Regions from separate parts of the Acidithrix sp. C25 genome, predicted to be linked through region 2. Evidence: riboswitches for the same ligand, from Rfam matches in the RefSeq annotation. Region 2 holds a riboswitch; the other holds the start of a gene.
What was found. A riboswitch is a leader RNA that binds a small molecule or an ion and turns the genes downstream of it on or off. The one in region 2 is predicted to bind fluoride.
Positions count from the first base shown of each region.

Region 1: linked by a shared signal. The riboswitch ahead of ACIDITHRIX25_RS94880 (respiratory chain complex I subunit 1 family protein) and the one ahead of ACIDITHRIX25_RS77420 (respiratory chain complex I subunit 1 family protein) in region 2 are both predicted to bind fluoride.

Region 1 covers NZ_CAJHCI020000002.1:377,335-380,492, forward strand. Annotated here, with positions in the region: gene ACIDITHRIX25_RS94875 (IS630 family transposase) at 1-1,017, opposite strand, end outside; fluoride riboswitch at 1,750-1,810, shown strand; gene ACIDITHRIX25_RS94880 (respiratory chain complex I subunit 1 family protein) at 1,851-2,795, shown strand; gene ACIDITHRIX25_RS94885 (hydrogenase) at 2,806-3,158, shown strand, end outside.
Region 2 covers NZ_CAJHCI020000010.1:377,540-380,697, forward strand. Annotated here, with positions in the region: gene ACIDITHRIX25_RS77415 (IS630 family transposase) at 1-812, opposite strand, end outside; fluoride riboswitch at 1,545-1,605, shown strand; gene ACIDITHRIX25_RS77420 (respiratory chain complex I subunit 1 family protein) at 1,646-2,590, shown strand; gene ACIDITHRIX25_RS77425 (hydrogenase) at 2,601-3,158, shown strand, end outside.

The DNA of each region.
Region 1 (3,158 bases), on a different contig from region 2:
GACTTGCTCCTTGAAATCAAGCAAAGAGTATGAGAATGTCGTCGTGTTGAGATAGTCGACTAATTCCTTTGTGACTGGTTCAATCTTGGGAATGAAGCGATTGTGGGTTACAGCAGAGCGCCCTTGCTTCCAAACGTGTTCCTGGGGATTGAGTTGCGGAGAATACGGAGGGAAATGGACTGCTTCGATGTGATGCTCCCTAATTGCCTCTTGAGCGACGCTCCCTCTGTGCCATCCTGCCCCATCCCATATAAGCAGAATCTTCTCTCTTGGGTAGATCTTGCGGAGCTTCAGCAGTATGGCCGCTGTTTCATGCATAGTCTGGCGCTCTGTTGCAAATGCATGCTCCTTGCCTGTCTTGAGGTTCAAAAACCCATAGATGCTCCGGTTCATTCTGGTTCCATTGGTCTCAATTACAGCTGGTGTGGTTCCTTTCGGTATCCACACTTTCTGAGTAGTTGTCGCCTGAGTGAGAACCATCTCGTCTTCACAGAGAATCACCGTATCTGGATCAGAGAATGCCTCTTTCAGACGTTCTTGCTGCTCGTCTTTCCATTCAGCTACCGCTTGTGGATCAGCCTTCTCGTACTGTTTGCCCGGCAGATGGAAGCTGAACTTACTTTCCCGAAACAGAACGTAATAGCTAGTGCTAGAGGCATAGAGAACACCGTATCTGCGCTTGAGTACTGTAGCCAGGATCCGTGTTGACCAAAACGGGGAACTGCTATAGCCGTGGTCATTGGGAGTTGTAGTCGTGAGCATGATTGCCACTTCATCTCTTTGAGACTTTGAGAGAAGTACCGGAGCGTTGTTATGGCGCTTGTCCTTGAATGCCTCAGTGCCAACGCTGCGGAATGACCGTCGAATTCGCTGTACATGCTTGACAGAGAGGGCTGTCCTGTTGAGGGGACTCCCATCTTCAAGGGTGAGAACTGCCAGCGCCCGCTTATATTCGTCGATGTTTTCAGTCTTCGCCATGAATGCTTCAATAGTGGCGAGTTCCTCGGGTGTAAGCATGTCATGAGAAGATTAACACACTTTACAAGAAATTAAAAGGGCTCATTGGAGCATTTCAGAGTGTTATGCGAATAGTCGTTTCCTAGGCGAAGATTAAGCGTGGCCTTAACAATCCAGCAATATTGAGTTTTGATAAGTTATCGAGAGTCAGCGCTGAGAGTTACCAAAGTGCCGATGCTGAACAAAATGCCACTAGCACGACCACTAGCAACGCGACCTTCGTCGAAAGGAGTCTTGCTCAAATGATCAGCGGTTCCCTATAGCAGACAACCCAAGATCACCGGCTAGCCCCCACTTCTATTGATCGCACGATCTGCCTTGTCTTAAAAGTTGCAGTATGCACTAGCAACCCAAAGCATAAAACCAGCGTCTTTTTGTCGTTGACCATGGCAAACCTACAAGCCTTGCTTGGAATGTGGGTCCTCAGAGACGATGTCCATGGAAATCGTGGCAATGGGGTCTTTACTGATCAAAACTTACATACCACAGCAGTTAAATTAAATAAGAATACTGGCGCAATCACCAGGCGTGCGTCTAAATTCTCTGGCCCATAACCACCGGTCTTGGATCGAATTTGCGACCCATCCTGAAAATACGACGGAGCGTCCTCGGCCTCCTTGGACCTTACTTTAGATCCATGGGTTTCCCACAACGAAATCGTGGGTGTCTCGACTTCAAATTCATTTCACCAATCAAGTTGCCTCTAGTATTCCTTTCTGATAGTGTGCAAGTTTATGGACTGGCGATGGAGTTCGCCATAACTGCCACAATGGCTAATGACTCCTACATAGCGTAAGTATCAATACCGTATCGACTTACTTATGGAGGAAATTTTGGTCGTCAGCCCAGTTCTAATTCAAGTATGTCAAGTTCTAACCGTCATACTTGGAGCACCCCTTTTACATGGTTTTATCGTGAAGCTGGAAGAGAAAATTCAGAGAGGCCAAGGACCATCGGTGTTCCAGCCTTATCGTGACTTGATAAAACTTCTGAATAAGGAACTAGTGATACCAGAAACCGCATCATGGGTATTTTGGGTCGCGCCAGTGGTCGCATTCACCTGCATGTTGATTGTACCGATTCTTATTCCAGTGCTGACAAATTATCCTCTCCCGCTGTCCAATATGGGTGACATTTTGGGAGGCGGATTAATTTTAACATTGGGGAGTTTCGCAATCCTCTTAGCCGGACTAGATTCAGGACAACCATTCGGGGGGTTAGGTTCTTCTCGAGCTGTAATGCTGACCATACTGGCTGAACCTACCTTGATTCTCATCTTTGTTGGCGTATCCTTTTTGGACCATTCAATGCTCCCCTTCGTCGCAAACCATTTACTAGTCAGAAACCCCTCCACCTACTGGAGCCCCGCCCATCTATTTTTAGTCTTCGGGTTCTTGATACTTTTAACAGTTGAGACTGATCGACTACCTATCCATTCGTCAATACATTACGAAATCTATATGATTGACGATGCCAGGATTCTTGAATATTCAGGACCATTATTGGCGGTCATCAAATGGTCTACATGGATGAAGCAGTTCATTTTGTACACCATTTTCCTAAATGTATTTTTCTTTCCGTGGGGACTTTCCACGAGCGGATCCATTCCATCATTGCTTTTAGCAATGGGCTTTATTGTCCTAAAATATGGGGCAATTGCCGCGGTTATGTCAGTTACAGACACGATTCAGTCTCGACTACGGTTTTATCGATATCAAGAACCGTTGGCGTTATCATTTTTGTTCGCCGTGGTCGCCTTGATCGCAAATCAGATCTAGAGGTAATGGTATGTTAATAGCTCATTTAAGCTCTCTTGCGACTTCAATTTTCAGCTTTCTGATAACCATTGCATTAGTTTTATCCTTTGTAATGATTGGATCACATTGGCTGAGAAACCACATCTTGGCATTTGCGGCCGAATCTTGGGTCATTGCAATTTTGTCAGCCTCGGTAGCATATTACGGACACTACAAAGAGCTGTATTTAATTGCTATCCTAACGGCGCTATTCAGAGGCAGTTTACTACCCTATCTCCTATTGCGATTGGCAAAAAGGCTTGATATAAAGAGAGAATTTACGCCCATATTTCGGCCGGCCTCTGGCATGGTAATCGGCTCTGTTTTGGTAGTTTTCGCCTTCGT
Region 2 (3,158 bases):
GCCTCTTGAGCGACGCTCCCTCTGTGCCATCCTGCCCCATCCCATATAAGCAGAATCTTCTCTCTTGGGTAGATCTTGCGGAGCTTCAGCAGTATGGCCGCTGTTTCATGCATAGTCTGGCGCTCTGTTGCAAATGCATGCTCCTTGCCTGTCTTGAGGTTCAAAAACCCATAGATGCTCCGGTTCATTCTGGTTCCATTGGTCTCAATTACAGCTGGTGTGGTTCCTTTCGGTATCCACACTTTCTGAGTAGTTGTCGCCTGAGTGAGAACCATCTCGTCTTCACAGAGAATCACCGTATCTGGATCAGAGAATGCCTCTTTCAGACGTTCTTGCTGCTCGTCTTTCCATTCAGCTACCGCTTGTGGATCAGCCTTCTCGTACTGTTTGCCCGGCAGATGGAAGCTGAACTTACTTTCCCGAAACAGAACGTAATAGCTAGTGCTAGAGGCATAGAGAACACCGTATCTGCGCTTGAGTACTGTAGCCAGGATCCGTGTTGACCAAAACGGGGAACTGCTATAGCCGTGGTCATTGGGAGTTGTAGTCGTGAGCATGATTGCCACTTCATCTCTTTGAGACTTTGAGAGAAGTACCGGAGCGTTGTTATGGCGCTTGTCCTTGAATGCCTCAGTGCCAACGCTGCGGAATGACCGTCGAATTCGCTGTACATGCTTGACAGAGAGGGCTGTCCTGTTGAGGGGACTCCCATCTTCAAGGGTGAGAACTGCCAGCGCCCGCTTATATTCGTCGATGTTTTCAGTCTTCGCCATGAATGCTTCAATAGTGGCGAGTTCCTCGGGTGTAAGCATGTCATGAGAAGATTAACACACTTTACAAGAAATTAAAAGGGCTCATTGGAGCATTTCAGAGTGTTATGCGAATAGTCGTTTCCTAGGCGAAGATTAAGCGTGGCCTTAACAATCCAGCAATATTGAGTTTTGATAAGTTATCGAGAGTCAGCGCTGAGAGTTACCAAAGTGCCGATGCTGAACAAAATGCCACTAGCACGACCACTAGCAACGCGACCTTCGTCGAAAGGAGTCTTGCTCAAATGATCAGCGGTTCCCTATAGCAGACAACCCAAGATCACCGGCTAGCCCCCACTTCTATTGATCGCACGATCTGCCTTGTCTTAAAAGTTGCAGTATGCACTAGCAACCCAAAGCATAAAACCAGCGTCTTTTTGTCGTTGACCATGGCAAACCTACAAGCCTTGCTTGGAATGTGGGTCCTCAGAGACGATGTCCATGGAAATCGTGGCAATGGGGTCTTTACTGATCAAAACTTACATACCACAGCAGTTAAATTAAATAAGAATACTGGCGCAATCACCAGGCGTGCGTCTAAATTCTCTGGCCCATAACCACCGGTCTTGGATCGAATTTGCGACCCATCCTGAAAATACGACGGAGCGTCCTCGGCCTCCTTGGACCTTACTTTAGATCCATGGGTTTCCCACAACGAAATCGTGGGTGTCTCGACTTCAAATTCATTTCACCAATCAAGTTGCCTCTAGTATTCCTTTCTGATAGTGTGCAAGTTTATGGACTGGCGATGGAGTTCGCCATAACTGCCACAATGGCTAATGACTCCTACATAGCGTAAGTATCAATACCGTATCGACTTACTTATGGAGGAAATTTTGGTCGTCAGCCCAGTTCTAATTCAAGTATGTCAAGTTCTAACCGTCATACTTGGAGCACCCCTTTTACATGGTTTTATCGTGAAGCTGGAAGAGAAAATTCAGAGAGGCCAAGGACCATCGGTGTTCCAGCCTTATCGTGACTTGATAAAACTTCTGAATAAGGAACTAGTGATACCAGAAACCGCATCATGGGTATTTTGGGTCGCGCCAGTGGTCGCATTCACCTGCATGTTGATTGTACCGATTCTTATTCCAGTGCTGACAAATTATCCTCTCCCGCTGTCCAATATGGGTGACATTTTGGGAGGCGGATTAATTTTAACATTGGGGAGTTTCGCAATCCTCTTAGCCGGACTAGATTCAGGACAACCATTCGGGGGGTTAGGTTCTTCTCGAGCTGTAATGCTGACCATACTGGCTGAACCTACCTTGATTCTCATCTTTGTTGGCGTATCCTTTTTGGACCATTCAATGCTCCCCTTCGTCGCAAACCATTTACTAGTCAGAAACCCCTCCACCTACTGGAGCCCCGCCCATCTATTTTTAGTCTTCGGGTTCTTGATACTTTTAACAGTTGAGACTGATCGACTACCTATCCATTCGTCAATACATTACGAAATCTATATGATTGACGATGCCAGGATTCTTGAATATTCAGGACCATTATTGGCGGTCATCAAATGGTCTACATGGATGAAGCAGTTCATTTTGTACACCATTTTCCTAAATGTATTTTTCTTTCCGTGGGGACTTTCCACGAGCGGATCCATTCCATCATTGCTTTTAGCAATGGGCTTTATTGTCCTAAAATATGGGGCAATTGCCGCGGTTATGTCAGTTACAGACACGATTCAGTCTCGACTACGGTTTTATCGATATCAAGAACCGTTGGCGTTATCATTTTTGTTCGCCGTGGTCGCCTTGATCGCAAATCAGATCTAGAGGTAATGGTATGTTAATAGCTCATTTAAGCTCTCTTGCGACTTCAATTTTCAGCTTTCTGATAACCATTGCATTAGTTTTATCCTTTGTAATGATTGGATCACATTGGCTGAGAAACCACATCTTGGCATTTGCGGCCGAATCTTGGGTCATTGCAATTTTGTCAGCCTCGGTAGCATATTACGGACACTACAAAGAGCTGTATTTAATTGCTATCCTAACGGCGCTATTCAGAGGCAGTTTACTACCCTATCTCCTATTGCGATTGGCAAAAAGGCTTGATATAAAGAGAGAATTTACGCCCATATTTCGGCCGGCCTCTGGCATGGTAATCGGCTCTGTTTTGGTAGTTTTCGCCTTCGTAATAAGTAGATCCCTTGGAGGAACATTAGGTTTAGCGAACAACATCGCACTAACGGCGCTGACAGCAATGTTCGGGCTAAAGCTCATTGGGTTTTTGCTAATGATTCTTCGATCAGAAGCAATTAGCCATATTCTTGGACTTTTAGTAATCGAAAACGGTATTTTCCTAGGATCTCAAATTTTAGTACCTGGACTTCCGCTCCTC